Regions from separate parts of the Streptomyces sp. NPDC088785 genome, predicted to be linked through region 2. Evidence: riboswitches for the same ligand, from Rfam matches in the RefSeq annotation. Region 2 holds a riboswitch; the other holds the start of a gene.

Region 1 (14,612 bases), on a different contig from region 2:
TCGACCTCCATGTTCCCGTACTGGGCGTCGGGGGAGCCGGCCTGGCCGTGCCAGAGCAGCATCCAGACCTGGCCCGCCGCGGGGTCGGCGAGTGCCTTCAGCAGCGCCTCGTACGCGTCGTAGCGCCCGGGGGTCACCTGGCGCAGCATGTGCTCGACCTGTCCGGCCGCGGCCGTGCCCGACGCGCTCACCCGTAACCGCCCCTTCGTGGACCTCTGCCGGTCCGTGATTCGCCGATCCGCCCGATCGACCCGACCGGGAGGCGCGACACCGCCCGGTCAGGTCATGAAACCAGCTTAAGCGGCGTTACTGACACCGACTTGACGGACGGTGTCACACCTCTCGTGCATAGAACGGGCGAACCTGGACGCGCAGCCAGTCGGCGACCGGGTCCCGGGTGACGTCGAGGAAGACGAGATTCACCGGCCAGGCCACCGGGGCCCGGCCCAGCGCGCGGCCGAGCGCGTCCAGCGGGACGTCCCGCGCCGGGCCCTCCCACGCGGTCAGCTCCACGCCGATGAACAGCGAGGGGGCGCCGTCCTCGACGACGGCCAGGCAGCGGCGGGCCGTGCGCACGGCGCCGGTCGCGTCGAACTCCTCGCGCACCGCCGTCAGGAAGTCGACCGGGTCGTCCTGCCAGTCCGGCTCGGACAGCACCACGCGGCCGCCGCTCGACGGTCCGTCCAGCGGGGTGCGCCCGCCGCGGGCCAGCTCGGCGACGGCCGGGGGCGGGAGCGGCACGCCGATCGTCCCGTCCGGGTTCACGGCGAGCCCGACCTGTGGCGGCAGGCCACGCGCGAACTCCACGGCCGGGGCCACCGTGCAGTCCATCCGGCCGCCGGTGACCCGCATGAACTCGTGCTCCGAGCTGAAGACCGGGACGTAGGCCTGGCCCTCGATCTCGAAGGAGGGCAGGTCGAGGTCGCGGCTGGCGGGGCCGCCGCCCCGGGGCAGCGGGATCCACAGGTGGCTGCGGCCGAGCACCTCGACGATGCGGCCGCCGCCCTCGGGGCGGCCGAGCGCCGCCGAGAGGACTTCCTCCAGCTCGTTCGCGGGCCAGCCGTGCTGCGGCTGGGGGTGGCCGTGCGCGCCGCCCTCGTACCGCGCGTCGCGCTCGTGCCCCTGCTCCGGGATGCCCGGCGTGTCCATAGCTGCGTTCACCCTCTGTTCCGCCCCTGCCGTGTCGTCCGGGCCGACGATAACCCGTTCGGCGGTACCGCCGGGGGCCTCGGCCGCGGGCTCAGCGCTCCAGGAACGTGATGCCGCCGAGGGCGTCGGACGCCGCGCGGTCGAGGAGGACCGCCGACTCGACGCCGGCCGGGAGGTCTCCGGCCGCCGTCGACGTGACGAGGGCGGTCACCGCCCTGCGGTGCCGGGCGAAGGCGTAGCGGGAGACCCCGCGGCCGCGGTCGCGCTGGCCCTCGAGCGCCAGGTCCGCCGGCACGTCGAGCAGGATCAGGTGGACGGCCGCGCCGCGCCGCCCGGCCGTCCGCGTCACCCAGCGGCGCACCCAGGCCTGGGTGCCGCAGTCGTGCACGACGACGCTGGCGCCGGAGCGCATGGCGCGGCGCAGGCCCGCGTAGTGCGCGAGGCGGACCAGCGGCCGGTACAGGGCGTACGGCACCCAGCGCGGCACCCGGGCCGCCCAGCGGTCCCGGGCGTCCTGGGAGTCGATCCGCACCACCGTGACCACGCGCCGCATCAGCGTGGACTTCCCGCTGCCCGGCAGCCCCGACAGCACGACCAGGTCCCCCGCCGCGAACCCGATCCGGCGCGGGGTGCGGCCGCCGCGCCCGCGCAGGTCCCGCACCGAGCGCTGGCGGGGAACGCGCACCCCCGCCACCGCCCCCGCCGTGGTCGCGTACGCCCCCGCCCACTCCTTGTGCACCGTGATCGTCCTCCCCGCTCCGGTCACGCCACTTCCTGCCCGCCAAGTGTAAAGAGTAGGTAATGCCCTCCGGTCTGTTTCCCCGTTCCCCCGGCATGCAATGATGTGCGCGCCAACTGCATACAGGCCGCTTGAATCCGCGCGGGAGAGTTCCGGGCACACGCTGTCCGGGCGCCGAAGGAGCAAGTCCCTCCCTTGAATCTCTCAGGCCCCGAACCGCGCGGGCGAGGCACATCTGAAAAGCGGGCCGCCCGTCTCGTACGGCGGCCCCACCCAAGGTGCAAGCCCCTCGGGGCGAACCTCTCAGGTTCCGATGACAGATGGGGAGGACACTTCGCCATCGCCGTCATGCCCTGGAGCAGCAATGAGCCCTACGCCTTCCCGCCTGACCGCACTTGACGCCCTGCACCGCTCGCTCGGCGCCACGATGACCGACTTCGCGGGCTGGGACATGCCCCTGCGCTACGGCAGCGAGCGCGACGAGCACACCGCCGTGCGCACGCGCGCCGGGCTCTTCGACCTCTCCCACATGGGCGAGATCACCGTCACCGGCCCGCAGGCCGTGGACCTGCTCAACCACGCGCTCGTCGGCAACATCGGCTCCGTCGGCGCCGGCCGCGCCCGCTACACGATGATCTGCCGTGCGGACGGCGGCATCCTCGACGACCTGATCGTCTACCGCCTCGGCGACACCACCTACCTGGTCGTGGCGAACGCGGGCAACGCGCAGACCGTCCTCGACGCGCTGACCGAGCGCGCCGCCGGCTTCGACGCCGAGGTCCGCGACGACCGGGACGCCTACGCGCTGCTCGCGGTGCAGGGCCCGCACTCCCCCGCCATCGTGAAGTCCGTCACGGACGCCGACCTGGACGGCCTCAAGTACTACGCCGGTCTGCCCGGCACCGTCGCGGGCGTCGAGGCGCTCATCGCGCGCACCGGCTACACCGGCGAGGACGGCTTCGAGCTGTTCGTCGCCCCCGCCGACGCGGAGAAGCTGTGGCAGGCGCTGACCGCGGCCGGCGCGGAGTACGGGCTGGTCCCCTGCGGCCTGTCCTGCCGGGACACGCTGCGCCTGGAGGCGGGCATGCCGCTGTACGGGCACGAGCTGACCACGGAGCTGACCCCCTTCGACGCCGGTCTCGGCCGCGTCGTGAAGTTCGACAAGACGTCCCACGGCGACGACTTCGTCGGGCACGACGCGCTGGTCGCCGCCGCCGAGCGGGCCGAGACCTCCCCGCCGCGCAGGCTGGTCGGGCTGATCGCCGAGGGCCGCCGCGTCCCGCGCGCCGGCATGCCCGTGGTCCGCGACGGACAGGTGATCGGCGAGGTCACCTCCGGCGCCCCGTCGCCGACGCTCGGCAGGCCGATCGCCATGGCGTACGTGGACGCCGCGCACGCCGGCCCCGGCACGCCGGGCGTGGGGGTCGACGTCCGCGGCACCCACGAGCCCTACGAGGTCGTGGCCCTGCCGTTCTACAAGCGCCAGAAGTGACACCCGTACCCCCGGCGCCGTCCCCCTCCGTCACCAGCACCTTCCCGCGTACAGGAGAATTCGCATCATGAGCAACCCCCAGCACCTGCGTTACAGCAAGGAGCACGAGTGGCTGTCGGCCGTCGAGGACGGCGTGGCGACGGTCGGCATCACCGAGCACGCGGCCAACGCCCTCGGTGACATCGTGTTCGTCCAGCTTCCCGAGGTCGGCGGCACCATCACGGCGGGCGAGACCTGCGGTGAGCTGGAGTCCACCAAGTCGGTCTCCGACCTGTACTCCCCCGTGACCGGTGAGGTCGTCGAGGCCAACCAGGACGTCGTCGACGACCCGGCGCTCGTGAACTCGGAGCCCTTCGAGGGCGGCTGGCTGTTCAAGGTCCGTATCGCGGAGGAGCCGAAGGACCTGCTCTCCGCCGACGAGTACACCGAGTTCTCCGGGAGCTGACACCCTCATGTCCGACACCTCTGACAAGTCCGCGCTCAACGAGTCGCTGCACGCCCTCGACCCCGAGGTCGCCGAGGCCGTCGACGCCGAGCTCAAGCGGCAGCAGTCGACCCTGGAAATGATCGCGTCGGAGAACTTCGCCCCCGTCGCCGTCATGGAGGCGCAGGGCTCGGTCCTCACCAACAAGTACGCGGAGGGCTACCCCGGCCGCCGCTACTACGGCGGCTGCGAGCACGTCGACGTCACCGAGCAGATCGCGATCGACCGCGTCAAGGCGCTGTTCGGCGCCGAGTACGCCAACGTGCAGCCGCACTCGGGCGCCTCCGCGAACCAGGCCGCACTGTTCGCCATCGCCCAGCCCGGCGACACGATCCTCGGCCTGGACCTGGCGCACGGCGGCCACCTCACCCACGGCATGCGCCTGAACTTCTCCGGCAAGCAGTTCGACGTGGTCGCCTACCACGTGGACGACGCCGGCCTGGTCGACATGGCCGAGGTCGAGCGCCTCGCCAAGGAGCACCGCCCGAAGGTCATCATCGCGGGCTGGTCGGCGTACCCGCGCCAGCTGGACTTCGCCGAGTTCCGGCGCATCGCCGACGAGGTCGAGGCGTACCTGTGGGTCGACATGGCGCACTTCGCCGGCCTGGTCGCCGCGGGGCTGCACCCGAACCCGGTGCCCTACGCCGACGTCGTCACCTCCACGACGCACAAGACGCTCGGCGGCCCGCGCGGCGGCATCATCCTCGCCCGCAACAAGGACTTCGCGAAGAAGCTGAACTCGGCGGTCTTCCCGGGCTTCCAGGGCGGCCCCCTGGAGCACGTGATCGCGGCCAAGGCCGTCTCCTTCAAGGTCGCGGCGAGCGAGGGCTTCAAGGAGCGCCAGCAGCGCACGATCGAGGGCGCCCGGATCCTCGCCGAGCGGCTGACCTCGCAGGACGCCCGCGCCCACGGCGTGAACGTGGCCTCCGGCGGCACGGACGTGCACCTGGTCCTCGTCGACCTGCGCGACTCCGAGCTGGACGGGCGGCAGGCCGAGGACCGGCTGCACGAGGTCGGCATCACGGTCAACCGCAACGCGGTCCCGAACGACCCGCGCCCGCCGATGGTCACCTCCGGCCTGCGCATCGGCACGCCGGCGCTGGCCACCCGCGGCTTCGACGCCGACGACTTCCGCGAGGTCGCCGACGTGATCGCCGAGACCCTCAAGCCGTCCTACGACGCCGAGGCGCTGAAGGCCCGGGTGACCGCACTCGCGGAGAAGCACCCCCTGTACCCCGGCCTGTAGTCGTTCCGTACGCTTTGTGGCGTACGGATTTTCGGGGCACCCCGCACACTGGACAGTGCGTGGGGTGCCCCGTGTCACGTCACCGCACGTCCCGCTTGTCCGGCAGACAACGGCGTCTACCACCATCATTGGAGTCCTACCGTGGCCATCTCGGTCTTCGACCTGTTCTCGATCGGCATCGGCCCGTCCAGCTCCCACACGGTCGGCCCGATGCGCGCGGCCCGCATGTTCGCGCGCCGCCTCAAGAACGAGGGGCTGCTGGCCCACGCCGCCTCCATACGCGCCGAGCTGTACGGCTCGCTGGGCGCGACCGGCCACGGCCACGGCACCCCGAAGGCGGTGCTGCTCGGCCTGGAGGGCGAGTCCCCGCGCACCGTCGACGTGGAACACGCCGACCAGCGCGTCGAGGAGATCAGGGCGTCCGGCCGGCTCCAGGTCCTCGGCGCGCACGAGATCGCCTTCGCCTACGACGACGACCTGGTCCTGCACCGCCGCAAGGCGCTGCCGTACCACGCGAACGGCATGAGCCTGTGGGCGTACGACGCCGACGGCAAGGAGCTGCTCACCAGGACGTACTACTCGGTGGGCGGCGGTTTCGTGGTGGACGAGTCCGTGCTGCCCCAGGAGGGCGCCGGGGGCGAGAACCCGATCGTCCCGGACGACACGGTCCTGAAGTACCCCTTCCGCACCGGCGACGAGCTGCTGCGCCTGACCCGCGAGACCGGCCTGTCGATCCCGGCGCTGATGCTGGAGAACGAGAAGGCGTGGCGCACCGAGGACGAGATCCGCGCGGGCCTGCTGGAGCTCTGGCGGGTCATGCAGGCCTGCGTGTCGCGCGGCATGGCCCGCGAGGGCATCCTGCCGGGCGGCCTGAAGGTCCGCCGCCGGGCCGCGGGATCGGCCCGCAAGCTGCGCGCCGAGGGCGATCCGCTGGCCCACTCCATGGAGTGGATCACCCTTTACGCGATGGCGGTGAACGAGGAGAACGCGGCGGGCGGCCGGGTCGTCACGGCCCCCACGAACGGCGCGGCGGGCATCATCCCGGCCGTCCTGCACTACTACATGAACTTCGTGCCCGGGGCCGACGAGGAGGGCGTGGTCCGCTTCCTGCTCTCCGCGGGCGCCATCGGCATGCTCTTCAAGGAGAACGCCTCGATCTCCGGCGCCGAGGTCGGCTGCCAGGGCGAGGTCGGCTCGGCCTGCTCGATGGCGGCGGGTGCGCTCGCCGAGGTGCTGGGCGGCTCCCCGGAGCAGGTGGAGAACGCGGCGGAGATCGGCATGGAGCACAACCTGGGCCTGACCTGCGACCCGGTCGGCGGCCTGGTCCAGATCCCGTGCATCGAGCGCAACGGCATGGCGGCCGTGAAGGCGGTCACCGCGGCCAAGATGGCGATGCGCGGCGACGGCTCGCACAAGGTGTCCCTGGACAAGGTCATCAAGACCATGCGGGACACCGGTGCGGACATGTCGGTCAAGTACAAGGAGACGGCGAGGGGCGGGCTCGCCGTCAACATCATCGAGTGCTGAGGGGCGTGCGCGGGACGCCGGTCACAGGGTGGCCGTCGTCCCCTCGCCGGAGGCGCTGCCCTGGAGCCACTGGTCCCAGCTCAGGTTGAAGGACGCGTAGCCGTTGTCGGCCGGGGCCTTGGCCCGCGGGGAACCGGTGATCGTCACCGGATCGCCCTGCTTGACCTGCTGGTAGAACCACTTGGCGTCGGAGATCGACAGGTGGACGCAGCCGTGCGAGCCGCGGGCGCTGCCGCTGCCCGGGTTCGGGTCGCCGGTCGAGTAGTGCACGTAGGTGCCGGACTGGGTCAGGTGGACGTCCCAGGGCAGGGTCAGGTCGTAGTAGTCGGCGCTGCCCTTGTCGCAGCTGATGCCGACGCTGCACGAGGTCATGTGGACCTTCTCCTGCTTGTCGATGACGGCCATGGTGCCGTTCCAGGTCGGGTACTGGGCGCTGCCCGCGTTGATCGACAGGGTGCGCAGCGTCGACCCGTTCCTGCTCACCTTCATGGTGTGGCCGCTGACGGAGACGTCGGCGCGCACGTCGTCGCCGACCTTGAAGGTGTGGGTGTAGCTGTGGGTGCCGTACCGCCCGTTTCCGTTGCCGACGTCCTTCATGTCGGCGACGACCTTCACCTTCGTGCCCGACGGCCAGTAGTCCTTGGGGCGCCAGTCGGCGCGCTTGTCGCCGAACCAGTGCCAGGCGCCCTCCACCGGCTTCGAGGCGCTGACCTTCATGTGCTTCTCGACCGAGGCGCGGGCCTTCGCCGCGACCGGGTTGGTGAACACCACCGAGACCGGCATCGCCACACCGACCGTGGCGCCGGACTGCGGCATGATCGTCTCCAGCAGCATCGGCGGCCCCTTGGGCTTCGCCGGGGACGGGGACGCGCTGGCGCTCGGCTTCCCCGACGCCTTCCCGTCGGCCCCGTCCGTCTTGTCCCCGCCGCTCCCGCCACAGGCACTGGTGCCCACGAGCACCGCGACCGTCGTCAGTGCGATCCCTATTCCGCCGCCCTTGCGCCGTCCCACGACCTGCCCCACTCTCCTCGATCCGTGCCCTCCCGCATGCGGGGCCCGGCCTTGTGTGAGACCCCGGTTCGGGTGGGCTCAGTTGCGTACGACCACGTAAAGCGTGTTCCAAGATTCCGCGTGGTCACACAGCAGGAGCCTTCCCCGTAAAGCGGCCCGCAGGCGGGTTCGGATCGGGGAGCATGCGGGGACCATGACAGTTCGACCCACGTCGCCCCACCGACCGGGAGGCCCCGCATGCTGCACGGCATCGACGTCAGTTCGTACCAGTCCACGTTCGACACGGACGGCCAGTCGTTCGTCTTCATCAAGGCCACGGAGGGCCGCAGCTACGTCAACCCGCGCCTGGCCCACCAGACGAAGCTGGCCCGCGACGGCGCGTGCGTGGTCGGCTTCTACCACTTCCTGTGGCCGGGCAACATCGCCGCCCAGGCCGCCTACTTCCTGAGCAAGGCCCCCGAGAAGGCGGGCGACCTGCTGGCGGTCGACTGGGAGACGACGGGCGACGGCACCCGCGCGAGCAACGCGGACAAGGACCGCTTCATCCGCGAGGTGAAGCGGCTGCGCCCGGACCACCGGGTCATGCTCTACTGCAACCGCGACTTCTGGCTGAACCACGACACGACGTCGTACGCGGGGGACGGTCTGTGGATCGCGGACTACGTGACGGCGGGCAAGCCCCGCATCAAGGCGAAGTGGACCGTCCACCAGTACACGTCGAGCCCGCACGACAAGGACGTGGCCGCCTTCGCGAGCAAGGCTGCGCTGCGCGAGTGGGCCACGCCCTGAAGCCGCTCCGGCGTGCTCAGGCGCGCCACTCCGCGGTGCGCTCCGGGGTCGCCGTCGCCAGGGCCTTGCGGACGGCGGGAGCGTCCGCGGCGAGGCCGTAGACCGGGGTGCCGGGCTGCTGGCGCCACGACTCGTCCTGGCCGCCCGCGTCGACGGCGTCGAAGCCGATCTCGTCCAGGAGGGCGGTGACCGTCCGCTTGGCCTCCGTGTCGTCGCCGGCGATGGGCAGGGCGACGCGGTCCGGGTCGCCCGCGGGGCGGGCCTTGTCGACGATGTCGGCCGCGTAGGTGCCGTTGAAGGCCTTCACGACCGCGTGGCCGAGCTGGCGCTCGGTCCAGCGGCTCTCGGTCAGGCCCTCGTCCTCGATCCCGGCGATCTTCCCGTCGCGCTGCTGCGGGTAGTAGTTGCCGGTGTCGATGACGGCGACGTCGGGCGCCGCCGTCTCCAGGAGGCCCGCGGGCAGGTCGGGGACCGCCTTCAGGGGGATGGTGACCACGACGACCCGGGCGTCGCGCACCGCGTCCTCGGGCGTCGCGGGGGTGGCGCCGGTCTCCTCGGCGAGGCCGGTGAGAGTGTGCGGGCCGCGGGAGTTCGCGACGTGCACGTCGTGGCCCGCGGCGGTGAGCCGCCGGGTCAGGTTGCCGCCGATGTTGCCCGCGCCGATGATGCCGATCTTCATGTCTCGCCCTTCCGGAGATTCATGCATGTGCATCCAGTGCGAACCCGGCGGGCGGGGCGGCTATTCCGCACCGGCCCGGTCCTGCGCGCGGCGGACCGGGCCGCGCTGCCGGGTGAGCCGGTCGTCCCGGGTCCCGGCGGGCGCGGCCGCGCGCTCAGCCCTTGTTCAGGTTGGCCCAGAACTCGTCGAAGGACAGCACCTTGTCGCCGTCGGTGTCCTGCCGGGCGATGAGGACCTCGGCCACCGACTCGGTGACGTTGAAGTCGCCCATCTGCGCCATCGCGCTCTTGTACTCGGCCGCCGTGATGAAGCCGTCGCCGTCCGCGTCGAACCGGTCGAACGCCTTGCGTGCTTCCTCGATGTCCGCCACCGGGACCACCCCTCGTTTGCATCATGCTCGTGTTGCCGTACTGACGGAGGTCAGATTAACCGGCCGGGTGGGCGCGCAGTGCAGCCAGTACCCAGGCGAACTCCGGACGGTGCGCGGGCTGCGCGGGCGCGCCCTTCAGCACGGTGAGCAGTTCGCGGTAGCGGGCGACCCTGTCGTCGGCCGTGGCGAGCAGCCGGTCCAGGACGGCGGCGCGGTCGGCGTCCGGGCCGAGCAGCTCGCGCAGGACGGCGTCGGCCTCGGGTGCGGCCGGGTCGGTGCCCGCGCGGACGGCGTCGCCCGCGAGGGTGACGAGCTTCTTCAGGAACCACATCGACCGGCCCGCCTGCTCGTCGGGGCCGCGGTCGGCGGCGTTGTACTCGGCGGCCCGGCGCATCCGGGCCCGGAACGCGGGGTCCTGGAGCAGTTCGGCCAGTTCCACCCAGGCGTCGACCTGTTCGGGGGTGGGGTCGTCGGGCAGTCCGGCGCTCATGCCGCGCATCCGCTCCCGGACGGCCGGGTCGACGGTGTCCAGGCCGTGCAGCATGTCCTCGGCGAACTCGTCCATGATCCGCTTGCGTTCGGCGGTGGACTGCCGTGCCAGTCTGTTCATCAGGGCCATCTCCTCGGTGCTCGACCTGCGTTGGGCGACCGTCGACAGGACCGCGCGGTTGAGCCGCAGCACCCGGATCTGCGCGTCGAGGGCCACCACGTGGGCGGCGGCCACCGAGGCGATGTCCCGCTCCCCGGCCAGGACGGTGCGTACGTCGTCCAGGCCGAGGCCCAGCTCGCGCAGGGTGCGGATCAGCTCCAGCCGGGCCACGGACCCGGTGTCGTAGAGCCGGTAGCCGCCGTCGCTGCGGGCGACGGGGTGCAGCACACCCTCGTCGGACCAGTAGCGGATGGTGCGCACCGTGAGGCCGGTGCGGCGGGCCAGCTGTCCGATGGTGAGCAACCGGGGTCGTTCGTCGGTCATGCGAGGGAGTCTGGCCCTTCCAGCGGGTGGAGACTCAAGCGGGCGCGGCCGGGTCCGTCACGGGTCCGTCACGGGTCCGTCAGCGGAAGATGCCGGTGTGCCCGAGCGAGTAGCGGCCCGGCTGCGGGTAGACCGCGAGGCCGTGCGGGCCGTCGCCGACCGGGACACGGGCCACCTGGACGCCGGTGCGGGTGTCGATGGCGTAGACCTCGGAGTCGTAGCGGCCGGACAGCCAGAGGGTGTTGCCGTCCGCCGAGACGCCGCCCATGTCGGGGCTGCCGCCCTGCGGGAGCCGCCACTTCTTGGTCAGCCGGTGCTGCGGGAAGTCGAAGACGGAGACGGTGCCCTCGCCGCGGTTGGAGATGTACATCTCCCGGGAGTCGCGGCTGACGTACAGGCCGTGGGTGCCCTTGCCGGTGGGCAGCAGCTCGGGGGTGGTGAAGGCGTCGCCGTCGAGCACCCACATGCCGTTGGCCATCATGTCGGCGATGTAGAACCGCTTGCCGTCCGGGGAGATCTTGACGTCCTGCGGCATCGCCCCGTCGAAGGGCAGCTTCTGGTGGGCGACCACCTTCATCCGGGCGGTGTCGACCTTCAGCAGTTCGCCGCTGAACTCGCAGCTCACGATGAAGTAGCGGCCGTCGAGGGAGAAGTCGGCGTGGTTGACGCCGTAGCAGGAGACGGGTTCGGTGTGCTGGATCCTCATGGTGTGCGGGTCGCGGAAGACCAGTTCGCGGTCGAGCGAGGCCATGACGACGGCGTGCTTGCCGTCGGGGGTGAAGTAGAGGTTGTACGGGTCGTGGACGTCGACCGGGGCGCCCGCCCTCCCGGTGCGCGGGTCGATGGGGGTGAGGGTGTTGCCCTTGTCGTTGTTGACCCAGAGCGTCTTCAGGTCCCAGGAGGGGACGACGTGCTGGGGCTGCCGGCCGACCTTGATCGTCTCGGTGACCCGGAACGTCTTGGGGTCGATGACGGTGACGGTGTCGGACTCGGTGTTGGGCACGTAGACGCGGGAGGGGAAGTCCTTGACCACGGGCGAGAGCCTGCCGGGGCGGTCGGCGGCGTACACGTCCTCGGTGTCGAGGACGGGCGGCATGCCGGGCAGCCCGTACACCGCCTGGCGCTGCGGTGCGGCCGGTCGGGCGGGCTTGATCGCGTCGCGGGAGGTGTGGCCGGCCGGCGACCCGCTGCCGCAGCCGGTCAGCGCGGCGAGGACCAGGGCCCCGGTCAGCAGGAGGCCGGTGCGGCGGGTGGGGTTCACGAGAGCAGCTCCGTACAGGTCACCGCGGTCAGGCCGCGCCGGTCGAGGTGGTCGAGGAGGGAGGGCAGGGCCCTGACCGTGTCCGCGTAGCCGAAGTGGAGGCTGACGATGGAGCCGGGCCGCACGGCCGGGACGACGTTCTGGACGACGGCGTCCGCCCCCGGCGAGGTGTAGTCGAGCGAGTCGACGTCGTACGACAGGACGTGCGGGTATCCCGCGCCGTGGGCGAGGCGGGCGACGAGCGGGGTCGCGGTCCTGGTGCGCGAGGGGCGGAACCAGCTGCCGATGGAGCCGGTCAGCCGGCGGATGCGGTCCGCGCAGCCGGTGATCTCGGCGCGGGCCTCGGCCTCGGGCAGGTCGCTGATGCCGATGTGGCGCATGGTGTGGTTGCCGAGGTCGTGGCCGCCGTCGATGATGCGCCGGGCCAGCTCGGGGTGGGCGTCGAGCCAGGTGCCGACGGCGAGGACGGTGATGCGGGCGTGGGCCCGCTCCGCCCGGCTCAGGATCGCGCGGGCGATGTCCGGGTCCCCCTGCCCGTGGAAGGTGAGGGCGACCCGGTCGCCGGAGCGCGGGCCGTGGGAGATCTGCCCGGGCTGTCCGGGGAAGCGGCGCGGGCCGGGTGCGGCGCGGGTGGTGAGGCCGGTGCGGTCCGGCTTCGGGGCGGGGGCGGTGGTGGTGGCGGCCTGCTCGGCCGGGGCGGCGCAGCCGGCGGCGAGAGCGGCGGTGAGTCCGGCTCCCGCGCGCAGGGCCGAGCGGCGTCGGATCGGTTCTGCCTGAGTCACCCGCCTTATTTAAGGGCGATCCAGGGCGAAAGCCTCCTACCGACCCGGGGGCCTTAACGATTACTGAACACGGTCTGCACATTTCCTTTATTTACGAGGCTGATGACCCTTGTCACCAATGATTCATTTGGCCCTTCCTGGTCGCATCTGCCATGATCGGTGCTACGACCTCCATTGACCCGGGCCGGTCGTCCACAGCCGCCGCGGAACCCACCCCCCATGTCCGCGGCGCACCACACGAAAGCCCCCGCGGCGCCGTACCACGGCGAGAACGGGGGCTTTCGTGCGTTCCGGGAGGGGGGAGCCCGGAAGCGGGGACGGGTCAGCGGTCGGCGACGCGCATCTCGAACCAGGTGGTCTTGCCGCGCGGCAGCAGGTCCACGCCCCAGCGGTCGGAGATCTTGTCGACGAGGAAGAGGCCGCGCCCGGAGAGGTCGAGAGGGTGGACCGGCATGAGGCAGGGCAGGCCGCGGGACGGGTCGCGGACCTCGATGCGGATCCAGCCGCGCCGGCGCAGCATGCGCAGACCGAAGTGGCGGGCGCCGGTGTGCCGTACCGCGTTGCCGACGAGTTCGGAGACGAGCAGCACCGCGTCCTCGGTCATCTTCGGGGACAGGCCCCAGTGCCGGAGGATGACGACCTGCGCGATCCGCCGCGCGGTCGCCGCCGATTCCGGGCGCGACGGCAGTGGCACCTCCGCCTCGGTGGGATTTCCGAACAACTCCAGCGCCCGCAGCCCGTGCTCGTCCTCCACCGCCGGAGACCAGCGCGCGGCGGTCGCCCCGCCGTGCCGCCGTGGTTGTTCGACACCCTCAAGCCCCGCCATGCCCACCATGATGGCCGCACCGCGGGGGTCTTGGGACCGTTCCGGCTGAATAAGCCCCCCGGAACGCCTCATTCCGGGGGGCTCGTCCGGCATATGCCGGAGGCAGATAGAGAACCCTTACAGCCGGTCCGACCTGCACCGATCCACCGCGCGGAGACGGCTGTTGATCGTCACCGGGGCGTATTGCTTAAGGTTCTCTTAAGGCGGGGATAATGCGCTCCAACGAGGTACCCGAGCAATTCGACGGGCCCGCAAGGGAGTTGACGCACCGTCCGCGCGGTCGTCAGCCGAAGGTGGCCTTGCCCGGGCCGTCCTCGACGAAGCTGCGCATTCCGGCCTCCCGGTCGGCGGTGGCGAACAGGCCCGCGAACCAGTTCCGTTCGAGGGCGAGGCCGGTGTCGAGGTCGGTCTCCAGGCCCGCGTCCACGGACTCCTTCGCGGCGCGAAGCGCGATCGCCGGACCCTGCGCCAGCTTCGCGGCCCAGGCGTGGGCGGCGGCGAACACCTCTTCCGCCGGGACGACCCGGTCGACAAGACCGATCCGCAGCGCCTCGTCGGCCCGCACGTGACGGCCGGTGAAGATCAGGTCCTTGGCGCGGGACGGGCCGACCAGACGGGCCAGGCGCTGGGTGCCGCCCGCGCCCGGGATCAGACCGAGCAGGATCTCCGGCTGGCCCAGCTTGGCGTTCTCGCCCGCGATCCGGTAGTCGGCGCACAGGGCCAGCTCGCAGCCGCCGCCCAGGGCGTAACCGGTGATCGCGGCGACCACCGGCTTGGGGATGCGGGCCACGGCGGTGAACGAGTCCTGGAGGGCGCGGGACCGGGCGACCATCGCCGCGTGGTCCATCGCCCGCATCTCCTTGATGTCGGCGCCGGCCGCGAACACCTTCTCGCTGCCGCGCACGACCACGGCCCGGATGTCGTCGCGGGCCGTGACCTCCCCGGCGAGTTCCTTGATCCGGTCCTGGGTGGCGATGTCCAGGGCGTTCATCGGGGGGCGGTCCAGGGTGAGGGTGGCCACGCGGTCGGCGACTTCCAGATTCACGGTCATGCCCGCACAGTACCCACCGGCCCCGCCGCCGGAGCACCCTCCACCGGGGCCGGTCGCACCGGTGCCCGCGCCCCCGGCGGGGGGCGCGGGCACCGGCCCGCTCCCGCTACTTCTTCCAGTCGGCCCAGGACATGTTCCAGCCGTTCAGGCCGTTGTCCGGGGAGACCGTGCGGTCCTTGGAGTGCTTCACGACCACGACGTCGCCGATGATCGACCGGTTGAAGAACCAGGCG
Region 2 (14,612 bases):
CTCGCCATCCAGGTGCGGTCCAACAGCGACAACAGCGCGCTGCGCGGCGCCCGCCAGGAGGACCTCGTGCGCATCCTCGATGAACTCGACGACCGCACTCAGCGTCTGGAAGATGAGAAGCAGGGCCTGGAGGACCAGCGCACCGAGCTGGAGAACAGCTCGGACCAGGCCGAGGAGGCCCGCAGGCAGACGGTCGAGAAGGAGCGCCAACTCGGCATTCTGGCGGGCACCGTCGCGGCCCAGGGCCCGGGGATCACGATGACCGTCAGGGACCCGAAGGGCGCCGTCGAGGCCGACATGCTGCTCGACGCGATCCAGGAACTGCGGGCCGCGGGCGCCGAGGCGATCCAGGTGAACGGGGTACGCGTGGTGGCCAACACGTACCTGACGGACGGAACCGGAGGTAAGGGGGTCAGCGTCGATGGACACAAGATCACTCAGCCGTACACCTTCAAGGTCATCGGCAAGCCGCAGGACCTCGAACCGGCCCTCAACATCCCCGGAGGTGTCGTGCAGACGCTGGAGAAGGAGCAGGCCACCGTGGACGTGAGCCGTTCGGAGAAGATCGTCGTGGATGCCTTGCGAGCGGCGCGACAGCCTGATTACGCTCGGTCGTCCTCGCAGTGAGGCACGCGTGCATGGGGGATGTAGTGCGAGGGCATGAGGTTGCGGGGGGTCGGCGCACCGTAGGCGGGGTGCGTGGTGGAAACTGTTTGGCGGATACGGACGTTGTGAGGATGTCCGTGTTCGTGATGTACGCCGATGTGTGCAGTCAGGGTTCGTCCTGCCCCACGGGCGGGTCTGTTTCGGTCAAGGGGAATCGCCCGTGAAGTTGTTTGCGAAGTTGTTCGGCAAGAGCGCACGTGAGGATGGTCGTCACCGTGCGTCGCGCCAGGGAGACGTGCCGGAGACGCAGGTGGGCGAGCGCCCGCTGTTCCGGGACCAGGTCGGTGGAGACAATTCGGGCGGACAGGGCGCGTCGTCTGTTGACCCTGCCGGTTCCGGCCGCATAGGTTTCGGAGAACCGTCGCCCTCAAGCTCGGGTGGAGGGTTTGGCCCTGGCCCGTACGCGTCCCAAGCCCCCGCGGGGCAGCCGCGGCAGGAGGATCCGTCCATGTCTGCTCTGGTGTGTCAGAGGTGCGGGAACCGGAACGGCGAGAACAGCCGGTTCTGCTCCAACTGCGGTGCGCCGTTGCGGGGCGGCGTGGCGGCGGAGGGGCCGTCGGAGACCACCTCCACGATCTCCATCTCCGGTCTCGAGTCGTACGACCCCGAGGCCACCGGCCAGACGCAGCTCCCGACCCTGTCGCCCGAGGCGCAGGCCGCGGTGGACGCGCTGCCGCTCGGCTCGGCGCTCCTGGTGGTGCGGCGCGGCCCGAACTCGGGCAGCCGCTTCCTCCTCGACGGCGAGCTGACCACGGCGGGCCGTCACCCGCAGAGCGACATCTTCCTGGACGACGTGACCGTCTCGCGCCGCCACGTGGAGTTCCGTCGTCTCCAGGACGGCTCGTTCACCGTGTCCGACGTCGGCAGCCTCAACGGCACGTACGTGAACCGTGAGCGCATCGACTCGGTGACGCTGAACAACGGCGACGAGGTGCAGATCGGCAAATACCGGCTGGTCTTCTACGCGGCGACCCAGCGAGGTATCTGACCCACCAGCGAACCGTCAGGAAGGTCCATGCTTCACACACCGAGGGGTGGTGCCGGCAGCGGCACCGCCACCGCGGACAGTCGGCTGATGAGCATCGGCACCGTGCTGAACGTGCTGCGCGACGAGTTCCCCGAAGTCACGATCTCCAAGATTCGCTTCCTGGAGTCGGAGGGTCTCATCGAGCCGCAGCGGACGCCCTCGGGCTACCGCAAGTTCAGCCCGGAAGACGTCGAGCGACTCGGCCACGTCCTGCGGATGCAGCGGGACCACTACCTGCCGCTGAAGGTCATCAAGGAGCAGCTCGACGCCCTGGAGCGGGGCGAGCCGCTGACCGTGCCCGCCGCGGGCCGGTCCGGCGACGCGGCCGCGGACGAGGGCGGTGACGTCCCGACCGCCGCGCGCGTCGGGCGGGACGAGCTGCTCGCCGCCGCCGGGATCGATGAGGCGGAGCTCGGCGAGTGGGAGTCCTACGGGCTCATCGCCCCGCTGCCCGACGGGGGCTACGACGCCTCGTCGGTGCTGGTGGCCGAGCTGGTCGGCGAGCTGGGCCGGTTCGGTATCGGGCCGCGCCACCTGCGGGTCATGCGGGCCGCCGCGGACCGTGAGGCGGGCCTGGTGGACTCCGTCGTCGCCCCCCTGAAGGTGCACCGCAACCCGCAGACCCGGACGCTCGCGCAGGCGCGCGCCACGGAGCTCGCGGGACTCACGGTGAAGCTGCACGCGGCCCTTGTGCAGACCGCTCTCGGGGTGCGTCTTCCCTGATCACAGGGGCGGGTGAGCGGCGCCGGCCCGGCATGCGGCGCATGCCCGACTACCCAAACCTGCCGGGCACGTCCTAGGGTTGCTGTGTGAACGAGCTCGACGTCGTAGGTGTCCGGGTCGAAATGCCCTCCAACCAGCCGATCGTGCTCCTGCGTGAAGTGGGAGGCGACCGCTACCTCCCCATCTGGATCGGACCGGGGGAGGCGACGGCCATCGCCTTCGCACAGCAGGGCATGGCCCCCGCGCGTCCGCTGACGCACGACCTGTTCAAGGACGTGCTGGAGGCGGTCGGGCAGGAACTCACGGAAGTACGCATCACGGACCTGCGGGAAGGCGTCTTCTACGCGGAGCTGGTGTTCGCGAGCGGCGTGGAGGTCAGCGCCCGCCCGTCCGACGCCATAGCGCTCGCGTTGCGCACCGGCACGCCGATCTTCGGCAGTGACGGGGTGCTGGACGACGCCGGGATCGCGATTCCGGACGAGCAGGAGGACGAGGTGGAGAAGTTCCGCGAGTTCCTCGACCAGATCTCGCCCGAGGATTTCGGGACGAACAGTCAATGACCGGTGGATATGCCCGCGTGTCGTGACGGGAGGCGGTCGCCTGGTGGCGGCCGCCTCGGCACATTCGGCTAGCCTTTCCCCGCGGTGGGGTACGGGAAACCACTCTTAGGGTGATTATCACTCGGCGTGGCGAGTGTGGCGTTCGTTGACGCACCCCCAGTGACTGCCTACCGTCGAGAAGGCAGGTCATAAGAGGAGGTCGGCGTGAGAAGCAGCGGCGACGGTACGGCGACGGGCGGTCCGTACTCGTTTCACGGCAGCGCGGCCGATCACACACCGCAGCGTCCGCAGGCGGTGCCTGTGGCGGCGGGGGCGGACGGCGACGCGACGTCCGAGCAGGTCGGATACCGGGGACCGACCGCGTGCGCGGCGGCCGGCATCACCTATCGGCAGCTCGACTACTGGGCCAGGACCGGCCTGGTCGAGCCCAGTGTGCGGCCCGCCTACGGGTCGGGCACCCAGCGGCTCTACAGCTTCCGGGACGTGGTCGTCCTGAAGGTCGTGAAGCGGTTCCTGGACACGGGGGTCTCTTTGCAGAACATCCGGACCGCGGTGCAGCACCTGCGGGAGCGGGGGTTCCGGGACCTGGAGCGCATGACCCTGATGAGCGACGGCGCCACCGTGTACGAGTGCACGTCGTCGGCCGAGGTCCACGATCTGCTCCAGGGCGGACAGGGGATCTTCGGCATCGCCGTGGGGGTCGTCTGGCGGGACGTGGAGGGCGCGCTGTCCCAGCTGCACGGGGAGCGCGTGGACACCGGCGAGAGCGTCGTCAGGCCCAACCCCGCGGACGAACTCGCGAGGCGGCGCAACCGGGCCGTGTGACGTGGCGCGGCCGCGTTGTCAGTGGCGTAGGGCAGCATCGGAGGGGTGAGGACCGCACCGACGATTCTGCATCTCGACATGGATGCCTTCTACGCCTCCGCGGAGCAGGCGGCGAAGCCCAGCCTGCGCGGGAAGGCCGTGGTCGTGGGCGGGCTCGGGCCGCGCGGGGTCGTGGCCACCGCGTCGTACGAGGCGCGCGTGCTCGGGGTGCACTCCGCCATGCCGATGGGGCAGGCGCGGCGGCTCGCGCCGAACGCGGCGTACCTCGTGCCGAGGTTCCGGCTGTACCGGGATGTCAGCGAGCAGGTGATGGCCCTCCTGCGGGAGCTTTCGCCGCTCGTGGAGCCCCTGAGCCTCGACGAGGCGTTCGTCGATCTGGAGGCCGGTGAGAGGGCCTGGGACGCGTCCTCTGCGGAGGCCGTGGGGCAGCGTCTGCGCGAGGACATCCGAAGGGTGACCGGACTGAGCGGGTCCGTGGGCCTCGCCGTGTCCAAGATGCTGGCCAAGATCGCCTCCGAGGAGGCCAAGCCGGACGGGCTGCTGCTGATACCGCCGGGGACCGAGCGCGAGCTGCTCGGGCCGAAGTCCGTACGGATCCTGCCCGGCGTCGGCCCGGCCACCGGGGACCACCTGCGCCGGGCCGGGATCCACACCGTCGAGGAGATCGCCGAGGCGGGCGAGGACGAGCTGGTGCGGATGCTGGGGAAGTCCCACGGCAGCCATCTGTACGCCATGGCGCTCGCCCGGGACGAGCGGCCCGTCGTCGCCGAGCGGGACTCCAAGTCCGTGTCGGTCGAGGACACGTACGACGTGGACATCCACGACCGGGTGCGGGTCCGCACGGAGGTGCAGCGGCTCGCCGACCGGTGCGTGGAGCGGCTGCGGGCCGCGGGGCGCTCGGGGCGGACCGTGGTGCTCAAGGTGCGGCGGTACGACTTCTCGACCCTGACCCGGTCCGAGACGCTGCGCGGGCCGACCGACGACCCGGGGGTGGTGCGGGAGGCGGCGGCCCGGCTCCTGGAGGGCGTGGACACCACGGGCGGCGTGCGGCTGCTCGGTGTCGGGGTGACCGGGCTCGCCGACTTCACGCAGGAGGACCTGTTCGCGCAGGCCGCGGCCGCGGCGGCCGCGGAGGAGGAGGCGGTGGCCGCGACGGCGGCACGTGCCGAGCCCGAGACCGCCGGGGGCGGGGGGCCGGCCGAGGGCGCCGCCGAGGAGGCCGTCGCCCGGCGCTGGATGGCGGGGCACGACGTGCGGCACGCCGAGTTCGGGCACGGCTGGGTGCAGGGGAGCGGGGTCGGGCGGGTCACCGTGCGGTTCGAGACGCCCTACTCGGTCGTGCCGGGGCGGGTGCGGACGTTCGCCGTCGACGATCCGTCGCTGGAGGCCGCCGAGCCGCTGCCGCTGGTGGAGGTCCCCGTCGGGACCTGAGGGGGCTTCGCGCCGGGCTCAGGTGGGGTCGGGGTCCGGGGAGCCCGCGATGCGGCCGAAGGCGACGTCCGGGTCCGCGGGGGCGGTGATGTCCAGGCCGTAGTGGTGGTACAGCTGGAGTTCCTGCTCGGGGGAGAGGTGGCGGCCCACGCCGAAGTCGGGTGCGTCCTTGATCAGGGAGCGGTCGAAGGGGACCCGCAGGGTGCCGTCGACCAGATCGCTCGGCTCCAGGGGGACGAAGGCGTCCCGGCTGAACAGGCCGGTCCGTATGGCCGCCCACTCCGGAACGCCCGTGGCGTCGTCGAGGTACACCTCGTCGATGGTGCCGATCTTCGTCCCGTTGCGGTCGAGTGCCTTGCGGCCGATCAGGTTGCGCGGATCGATGTCGGTCTGCACGGGCCCTCCAGCTGGTCGCAACTCGTCTGTAAGCACTACGAAAGAGCACATTGAGGAAGGTGGCCACTCGAGGGTGACGGCCAAGTCGCCGCTGGTACGCTGGCGAGTGGCTGCTGACCCCGTGCGGGAGAGTCCACCGACTGCCGTCGGAGGACGCCGAAGGAGCAAATCCTCCCCGGAATCTCTCAGGCCCCTGTACCGCACGGACGAGGTCACTCTGGAAAGCAGGGCGGGTGCACGGTGCCCGCCCTCACCGACGGTGAAAGCCGGTGTGCTCCCTTCCGTGATCGGGCGGGGCGGCCGGTGAAGCTCTCAGGTTGAGATGACAGAGGGGGAGGCCGTCCGGGCACCAGCGCCTTGGTGCCCCTCGCAGGTCGTGCTGACCAGGAGGCCTCCGCCCATGACCGCCCACCGCATTCCGCTCGCGCAGCTGGAGCAGGGAATCCCCTTCGAACAGCGTCACATCGGTCCCGACGACGCCGCTCGGGCCAAGATGCTCGCGCAGGTCGGCTACGGCTCGCTCGACGAGCTGACGGCGGCCGCGGTGCCGGACGTGATCAGGAGCGCCGACGCCCTGGAGCTGCCGGAGGCCCGCACCGAGGCCGAGGTGCTGGCCGAGCTGCGCTCGCTCGCCGACCGCAACCAGGTCCTCGGTTCCATGATCGGCCTCGGCTACTACGGGACCTTCACGCCGCCCGTCATCCTGCGCAACGTCATGGAGAACCCCTCCTGCTACACGGCCTACACGCCGTACCAGCCGGAGATCTCGCAGGGCCGCCTGGAGGCGCTGCTCAACTTCCAGACCATGGTCGCCGAGCTGACCGGGCTGCCCACCTCCGGCGCCTCGCTGCTCGACGAGGGCACGGCCGCCGCCGAGGCCATGGCGCTGTCCCGGCGCATCGGCAAGGTCAAGAACGGCGTGTACGTCGTCGACGCCGACGCGCTGCCGCAGACCACGGCCGTCATCCGGACCCGGGCCGAGCCGACCGGCGTCGAGATCGTCGTCGCCGACCTGAGCGCGGGGATCCCGAGCGAGGTCGCCGAGCGCGGAGTCGTCGGTGTGCTCGTGCAGTACCCGGGAGCCTCCGGCGCCGTGCGGGACATCAAGCCCGTCGTCGACCAGGCGCACGCACTGGGCGCCGTCGTCACCGTCGCCGCCGACCTGCTCGCCCTCACCCTGCTGACCTCGCCCGGCGAGCTGGGTGCCGACATCGCCATCGGCACCACGCAGCGGTTCGGCGTCCCGATGGGCTTCGGCGGGCCGCACGCCGGCTACATGGCCGTCCGCGAGAAGTTCGCCCGCTCGCTGCCGGGCCGGCTCGTGGGCGTCTCCGTCGACGCCGACGGCAACAAGGCGTACCGGCTCGCCCTCCAGACGCGCGAGCAGCACATCCGCCGCGAGAAGGCGACCAGCAACATCTGCACCGCGCAGGTGCTGCTCGCCGTCATGGCCGGCATGTACGCCGTCTACCACGGGCCCGACGGACTGCGGTCCATCGCCGGGCGCACCCACCGCTACGCCACGCTGCTGGCCGCCGGTCTCACGGCGGGCGGCGCCGAGGTCGTCCACGAGGCGTACTTCGACACGGTGACCGTGCGGGTGCCCGGGCGCGCCGCCGCCGTGGTGGGCGCGGCCCGGGAGAACGGGGTGAACCTGCGGCTCGTCGACGCCGACCACGTCTCGGTCGCCTGCGACGAGACCACCACCCGGGCCCAGCTGGGCATCGTGTGGGAGGCCTTCGGCGTCGACCGCCCCGACATCGAGGCGCTGGACGCCGCGACCGGGGACGCGCTGCCGGACGCCCTGCTGCGCGGCGACGAGTACCTGAGCCACCCGGTCTTCCACCAGTACCGCTCGGAGACGGCGATGCTGCGCTACCTGCGCCGGCTCGCCGACCGTGACTACGCGCTGGACCGCGGCATGATCCCGCTCGGCTCCTGCACGATGAAGCTCAACGCCACGACCGAGATGGAGCCGGTCACCTGGCCCGAGTTCGGTCAGCTGCACCCCTTCGCGCCCGCCGAGCAGGCCCAGGGCTACCTCACGCTCATCCGTGAGCTGGAGGAGCGGCTCGCCGAGGTCACCGGCTACGACAAGGTGTCCCTCCAGCCGAACGCCGGGTCGCAGGGCGAACTCGCCGGGCTGCTCGCCGTCCGCGGCTACCACCGGGCCAACGGCGACGACCAGCGCACCGTCTGCCTGATCCCGTCCTCGGCGCACGGCACCAACGCGGCCAGCGCCGTCATGGCCGGCATGAAGGTCGTCGTCGTGAAGACCGCCGACGACGGCGAGATCGACGTCGAGGACCTGCGCGCCAAGATCGAGCAGTACGCGGACCAGCTGGCCGTGCTCATGATCACGTACCCGTCGACGCACGGGGTGTTCGAGGAGCACGTCGCGGACATCTGCGCCGCCGTGCACGACGCCGGCGGCCAGGTCTACGTCGACGGCGCCAACCTCAACGCGCTGGTGGGGCTCGCCAAGCCGGGGCACTTCGGCGGCGACGTCTCGCACCTGAACCTGCACAAGACCTTCTGCATCCCGCACGGCGGCGGCGGCCCGGGTGTCGGGCCGGTCGGTGTGCGGGCGCACCTGGCGCCGTACCTGCCGAACCACCCGTTGCAGCCGAGCGCCGGTCCCGAGACGGGCGTCGGGCCGATCTCCGCCGCGCCGTGGGGCTCCGCCGGGATCCTGCCGATCTCCTGGGCGTACGTGCGGCTCATGGGCGGCGAGGGGCTGAAGCGCGCCACCCAGGTGGCGGTGCTGTCGGCGAACTACATCGCCAAGCGGCTCGAACCGCACTTCCCGGTGCTGTACACCGGCCCGGGCGGGCTCGTCGCGCACGAGTGCATCATCGACCTGCGGCCGATCAGCAAGGCCACCGGGGTCAGCGTCGACGACATCGCCAAGCGGCTCATCGACTACGGGTTCCACGCGCCGACCATGTCGTTCCCGGTCGCCGGGACGCTGATGATCGAGCCGACCGAGAGCGAGGACCTCATCGAGCTCGACCGGTTCTGCGACGCGATGATCGCGATTCGCGGCGAGGTCGAGCGGGTCGCCACGGGCGAGTGGCCGGCCGACGACAACCCGCTGCGGAACGCTCCGCACACGGCCGGGATGCTCGGCGGGGAGTGGGCGCACGCGTACAGCCGGGAAGAGGCTGTCTTCCCGGCCGGGGTGTCGGCCGCCGACAAGTACTGGCCGCCGGTGCGGCGGATCGACCAGGCGTTCGGTGACCGGAACCTGGTGTGCTCCTGCCCGCCCATGGACGCCTACGAGGGGTGAGTCCGCAGAACGGCGCGGCCGGCCGTCGTCGGTGGCCGGTCGCGCGGTTCCCCCTCGCGCCCCTGGTGCGGCTCTAGGCCGCCGTCACCACCGTCAGGGGGCGGTGCGGGGCGATCACCGTGCCGTTGGGCAGCAGTTCACCGGTGTCCTCGAAGAGGAGGACGCCGTTGCACAGCAGGCTCCAGCCCTGCTCCGGGTGGTGGGCCACTGGGAGTGCGGCTTCCCGGTCGGGGGAGTCCGCTGTCGGGCACGGTGACTGGTGCTGGCACATGGAGGGGTTCTTTCGCTGCGTAGTGGTCTCGATGAGGAGGGCCGTGCTGGTCGCACGGGTCGTGCTGGTCGTGCTCGCTGTGCTGCGGCGTGAAGGCTTGTTCATGGCCGCCCCCGTTTTCCTTTGGTCGGAACCCAGTGTTGCCCTGCGGGCGTCGTTCCGCAGGGATTTCGTTGCAGCGGTCCTCACAGGTTGGAGACGCGTCACCCGTGCGGACGGTTCAGCTCAACGGCACTGTCCCTTCGGGTGGTTCGGGGTGGCCGGATGGGGCTAGTCCGCCCGGGGCGGGCGGGTGGGCAGCACTGTGCCCCGCGTCCGGACGGCGGCGACGCGGGGCACAGGTCCGCGCACGGGTCAGGCGAGCAGGGTCGTGGCGGCTCGCGCGGGCGTCAGCCGCAGGCTGAGCACCGGCAGCAACTCGGCCACGCGGTGCGGTCGGTGGGCCGCGATGCCGGGCGGGGCCGGCGCGAGCGGTACGAGGATGTCGTCGGCCGCCGGATGACCGGTCGCCGGGTCGGCGGTGTGGTCCCCGTGCAGCCACAGGGTGAGCATGTACAGCTCGGGCACCGAGAGCAGCCGGGGCTGGTAGTGCTTGGGCAGGGTCTCGGCCTGGCGCAGGGCGTGCTCGGTGGACGTGATGTAGGGGCCCTCGAAGAAGTGCGAGAAGGCCCAGCCGTCGGGGGTGAGCATGGTGTCGGCCGCGGCCACCGCCCGCTCCCCGCAGCGGATCAGGAAGCGCCAGCCGGTGAGCCGGGCGTGCGAGGGACCGGTGGTCTCGCCGATGCGGTCCAGGACATGGACGGGAAGCGGCAGTTCGGGGCTCGCGGGCCCCTGGGCGGCACGCAGTGACGGGGTACGGGCCTCACGGACGGCGGTGGGGGAACCGAGGGCCGTGAGAACGCTGCGCAGGGCGGGCGCGGGAGCCGGAGGGACATGCAGCGGCATGGTGGGTCGCCTCTCATTCGACAGGCACATGGTGCGAGGGCGGTGCGGGAGAGCGGACGGCGCTGTCTGCTGCTGGGGGCACGTGAGTACACAGAAGGTGCGGGGCGGGCCAGAGAGGGCGGGGGCATCGGCCACGGGCGCCCATACTCTGTCTCGTCGCGGAGTTTATACGACGTATGTTCACTCGATGTTTCGGCTACCAGACCCCGTGGTAACGGCAAGGGCTTAATCGGCCGGAGATTCCGAGATATTTTGCGGGTATATCCCGTGGTTCCTGCGAGCGATCCGCTCGTGACCTCGGTATCTTTCCGTCGAGCGGTCGGCCGGTTCTCGTCGGCGTTTTTCACCAGACCCCTGCCCGATGAATCTGCGAACGGCCGCATGCCTAAGGAATGTGCCTCGGGGTAACTGCGTGGAGCGTACTGCTCCGCGGGCCCGCGCGGGGCGTTATCGATCACATCGCCTGGGCATCATCCACCGTGACATGCGGCCGGATGGTCGGGCTGCCCGTGCGAGGAGGGACACTTCCATGGGGGAGAAGGTCGTTGCGGGTTCGGTCGATCCGACGGACCGGCGGCGCTACCGGGACAAGCACCGTGAGTGTCTCGAGGGGCTCCAGAGGCTGCTGGACGAGAAGCGGTTCGACCGGCCCAAGAATCTCATGGGTCTGGAGATCGAGCTGAATCTCGCCGGGCCCGACGGCATGCCGAGAATGATGAATGCGGAAGTACTGGAGAGGATCGCGAGCCGCGATTTCCAGACGGAACTCGCGATGTTCAATCTCGAAGTGAATATCGCGCCCCACCGGCTCGGTGGCCGGGTGCTCGACCAGCTGGCGGAGGAGCTGCGGACCGGCCTCGGATATGCGCACCGCAAAGCCAACGAGGTCGCCGCGGGAATCGTGATGATCGGCATTCTGCCGACGCTGGGCGCGGAGGACCTGGTGTCCGCGAACCTCTCGGACGTCGACCGCTACACCCTGCTCAACGACCAGATCGTCGCCGCGCGGGGCGAGGAGTTCGCCCTCGACATCGACGGTGTGGAGCGGCTGACCTGCACCTCGGCCTCGATCGCCCCGGAGGCGGCGTGCACCTCGGTGCAGCTGCACCTCCAGGTCACGCCGGGGCGTTTCGCCGACGTGTGGAACGCGGCGCAGGCCGTCGCCGGGGTGCAGATCGCACTCGGTGCCAATTCGCCGTTCCTGTTCGGGCGCGAGCTGTGGCGGGAGTCGCGGCCACCCCTGTTCCAGCAGTCGACGGACACCCGGCCGCCGGAACTCGTCGCGCAGGGGGTGCGCCCGCGGACCTGGTTCGGGGAGCGGTGGATCGATTCGGCGTACGACCTGTTCGAGGAGAACCTGCGGTACTTCCCGCCGCTGCTGCCGCTCATCGACGACGAACAGCCGCTGGAGGTCGTCGAGAAGGGCGGGACGCCGAGCCTCGCCGAACTCGTGCTGCACAACGGCACCGTGTACCGGTGGAACCGGCCGGTGTACGGGGTCGCCGACGGGGTGCCGCACCTGCGGGTGGAGAACCGGGTGCTGCCGGCCGGTCCCACCGTCACCGACGTCATCGCCAACGCGGCCTTCTACTACGGCGTCGTACGGGCGCTGGCCGAGGACGCGCGGCCCGTGTGGTCGCGGCTCCCCTTCGAGGCGGCGTCCCGCAACTTCGACACCGCCTGCCGGTACGGGATCGAGGCCCGGCTGGAGTGGCCGCGCCGGGGCCGGTTCGGCGGCACCGAGGAGATCCCGGCCGTGACGCTCGTACGGGACGAACTGCTGCCCCTCGCCGCGGCCGGGCTCGACGCCTGGGGGGTCGAACCCGCCGACCGGGACTTCTACCTCGGGGTCATCGAGGAGCGCTGCGTCCGGCGGACCAACGGGGCGCAGTGGCAGGCCGCGACCTACCACCGCGCCCTGGAGAGCGGGCTGGACCGGGACGCGGCGCTCGCGGCGACCACCCGCCGGTACGCCGAGCTGATGCACATCGGCGATCCGGTCCACACCTGGCCCGTGGGGCTGCCCGAGCCCGCCGTGCCGCTGCGGTGATCAGTTGGTCCGCGCCCCCGCCTCCATGATGGCCTTGAGGATGACCTGCTGGATGTCGGCGGGGTCGCGGACCTGGTGGCCCGAGCCGCCGGTGGCCTCGGCGATCTGCTCGATCTCGTCCTTGTCGGTGTGGGGGCCGACGGCGATCGCGATGAGGGGCACCGGCCGCTCCGCGTCGGTCAGCGACTGCAACTGCTGGAGCAGGCTGCTGCGGGAGATCGAGCCCGGGTCCTCGTTCACGCCGTCGGTCACCACGACCACGGCGTTGAACTTGCCCTTCTTGTACGTCGCCTTCGCGTCCTTGTAGGCGGCGAGCGTCGTGTCGTACAGACCCGTCGCGCCGTCGGGGACCGGCTGGAGCGCGGCGAACGCGGCGGACAGGCGCTCGCGCTGGGTGCCGGAGCCGCTGCGGTCGCCGAGGCGGGCGGTCGGCACGAGCTTCTTGAAGTCGCGGTCGCCGTCGAGCTTGGTCGCGAACTCCCACAGGCCGATGTCGTCCTCGTCGGTGAAGGAGGTGGACAGGGCCGCCAGCATCGACGCCTTGGTCACCTCCATCCGGGACTCGTCGCGGCCCGGCGCCGGGTTCGCCATCGAGCCGGAGGCGTCCACGACCACCAGGACGCGGGCGCTCTGCACCGTGATCGTCCACATGCCGAGGGTCTGTTCCAGCTGCTCGTCCGTCGCCGGTTCGCCGGCGGCCTCGGCGTACGGCTGCGGCGCGCGTCCGCCGGCGCCCTCGGCGACGGACTTCACGGCCGTGTCGTCCTCGCTGCGGAACCCGTACCTGCTCAGGATCCGGTGTCCCTCGGTGGTGTTGAGCAGCGTCATGAAGCGGACCGCGGCGCGGCTCTCCTCGGTGCTCAGCGAGGCCTCGTCGACCAGGGTGAAGGGGTAGGTCAGCGCCGGCGAGCCGTCCTTGGGGTAGAAGAGGTCGAGGTCCGCGGAGTCGTCCGCCTCGGCGTTGTGCGCGAAGGCGGCCTGCTCGGAGAGGACCAGCGCCTCGTTGCGCTTGGGGTTGCCGCTCTCGGTGCCGGAGTCGTCGCGGGCGACCGTGTCCATCAGCTGCCCGTCGCTGTCGGATGTGCGATGGGAGAGGATCTTCGCCATGGCGGCGGCCTGGGTGCCGTCGTCGCCGGACTCGGCCGAGGCCGCCGCGAGCTTGGTGAGGGCGAGCAGTCCCGTGGCGCTGCGCGCCGGATCGGCGGCGCCCAGCCGGAGCTTGTTCTCCTGGAACGCGGCGCCCGCCAGCTCCGTCCAGCTGTACTTCTTGGCGGGGAAGCCGAAGGTCTTGGCGGCCGCGGGGACCATGCCCACGCCGATCGGTGACGTGGCGACCGTGCCGGTCGTCGACACGCTCGTCGCCTTGTCGTTCTGCTCGACGCGCTTGACCCACAGCTCCGCGTCCGGCACCCAGGCCTGGAAGTCCTCCCCGCCCCCGCCGGAGCGCAGGCCGTCGGCGACCTTGTACGAGTCGCGGGCCGAGACGGCCACGTCGAGGCAGGCGCCGTCCGAGGTCACCTCCTCGTCCTTGGCGTGGGTGGCCGCGGCGCGCAGCGCCGGGGCGATGTCGGGGGAGGCGGCCACGCTGAGACGGACCGTCTTTCCACAGGAGCCGCCGAGGTGGATCAGGTCGCCGCGGAGGGCCACGGCCGTGCCCGCCGCGACGACGAGGACCAGGGCCGTCGCGATCGCCACCGTCCGGCCGCGTGCTCGCGGCCGGCGGTCGGCCGTGGCCGTCCCGTGTTCGTCGGGCATGCTGCTGTGACGTCCCATGACGTTGGAGCCCCTCCCTGAGCCGTGAAGGCAGTTGCGATATAAGCGGTGAAGCAAGAGAGGGGAGCGGTTCGCCGGACTGCGGCGCCCCGTCCCCCTCGGCCTGTCGCGCGCGATCTTCGTACCTGCATTCGAGACCCTAGCGGGGCGGCGTGAGGCATGAGGCGGGAATACACAACTGAAGGCAGGTGTACAGGTGGAGGCAGGGTCAGTGGCCGGATCTTTTCCCGGCGAGCGGCTTTCACAGCGATTCCTACGGGACGAGACGCTGCTCGTTCTGGGGCTTTCGCTCGGTGCGAGTGGCGTGTCCGCGCTGATCAGCTTTGTCGGATCGGTCACCAAACCGGGGGGTCTGAAGGATCAGGCGGCGACCCTCAACGCTTCGGCGGCTCCCGGGCGACCATGGCTGGATCTGGCGTGGCAGTTGTTCGGGATCGCCAGCGCGCTCGTGCCCGTCGCGCTCGTCGCGCATCTGCTGCTGAGGGAGGGCGGGAGTCTGCGCACGCTCGGCTTCGACCGTACGCGGCCGGGGTTCGACGCGGTGCGCGGCGCCGCGATCGCCGCCGTGATCGGCAGTTGCGGGATCGCCTTCTATCTGGCGGCGCGCGGGCTCGGGTTCAACCTCACGGTGGTGCCGGAGGCGCTGCCCGACGTGT

Evidence for each region. A riboswitch is a leader RNA that binds a small molecule or an ion and turns the genes downstream of it on or off. The one in region 2 is predicted to bind glycine.
Region 1: another riboswitch for glycine. It lies ahead of gcvT (glycine cleavage system aminomethyltransferase GcvT); the one in region 2 lies ahead of gcvP (aminomethyl-transferring glycine dehydrogenase).

What each region holds. Positions count from the first base shown of each region.
Region 1 covers NZ_JBIVKH010000020.1:93,296-107,907, forward strand. Annotated here, with positions in the region: gene ACIP5K_RS34015 (enhanced serine sensitivity protein SseB C-terminal domain-containing protein) at 1-191, opposite strand, end outside; gene ACIP5K_RS34020 (enhanced serine sensitivity protein SseB) at 334-1,149, opposite strand; gene ACIP5K_RS34025 (AAA family ATPase) at 1,241-1,915, opposite strand; glycine riboswitch at 2,021-2,117, shown strand; gene gcvT (glycine cleavage system aminomethyltransferase GcvT) at 2,253-3,380, shown strand; gene gcvH (glycine cleavage system protein GcvH) at 3,448-3,825, shown strand; gene glyA (serine hydroxymethyltransferase) at 3,833-5,110, shown strand; gene ACIP5K_RS34045 (L-serine ammonia-lyase) at 5,252-6,637, shown strand; gene ACIP5K_RS34050 (Ig-like domain-containing protein) at 6,659-7,648, opposite strand; gene ACIP5K_RS34055 (glycoside hydrolase family 25 protein) at 7,886-8,437, shown strand; gene ACIP5K_RS34060 (NADPH-dependent F420 reductase) at 8,454-9,143, opposite strand; gene ACIP5K_RS34065 (EF-hand domain-containing protein) at 9,271-9,486, opposite strand; gene ACIP5K_RS34070 (MerR family transcriptional regulator) at 9,542-10,459, opposite strand; gene ACIP5K_RS34075 (PQQ-binding-like beta-propeller repeat protein) at 10,539-11,720, opposite strand; gene ACIP5K_RS34080 (polysaccharide deacetylase family protein) at 11,717-12,511, opposite strand; gene ACIP5K_RS34085 (ATP-binding protein) at 12,825-13,328, opposite strand; gene ACIP5K_RS34090 (enoyl-CoA hydratase/isomerase family protein) at 13,612-14,379, opposite strand; gene ACIP5K_RS34095 (Ig-like domain-containing protein) at 14,486-14,612, opposite strand, start outside.
Region 2 covers NZ_JBIVKH010000009.1:5,018-19,629, forward strand. Annotated here, with positions in the region: gene ACIP5K_RS23435 (DUF881 domain-containing protein) at 1-627, shown strand, start outside; gene ACIP5K_RS23440 (FHA domain-containing protein) at 710-1,654, shown strand; gene ACIP5K_RS23445 (MerR family transcriptional regulator) at 1,682-2,416, shown strand; gene ACIP5K_RS23450 (bifunctional nuclease family protein) at 2,503-2,976, shown strand; gene ACIP5K_RS23455 (MerR family transcriptional regulator) at 3,181-3,801, shown strand; gene ACIP5K_RS23460 (DNA polymerase IV) at 3,847-5,232, shown strand; gene ACIP5K_RS23465 (PRC-barrel domain-containing protein) at 5,251-5,628, opposite strand; glycine riboswitch at 5,743-5,839, shown strand; gene gcvP (aminomethyl-transferring glycine dehydrogenase) at 6,029-8,917, shown strand; gene ACIP5K_RS23475 (DUF5999 family protein) at 8,991-9,188, opposite strand; gene ACIP5K_RS23480 (hypothetical protein) at 9,543-10,133, opposite strand; gene ACIP5K_RS23485 (glutamate-cysteine ligase family protein) at 10,663-12,183, shown strand; gene ACIP5K_RS23490 (substrate-binding domain-containing protein) at 12,184-13,956, opposite strand; gene ACIP5K_RS23495 (CPBP family intramembrane glutamic endopeptidase) at 14,135-14,612, shown strand, end outside.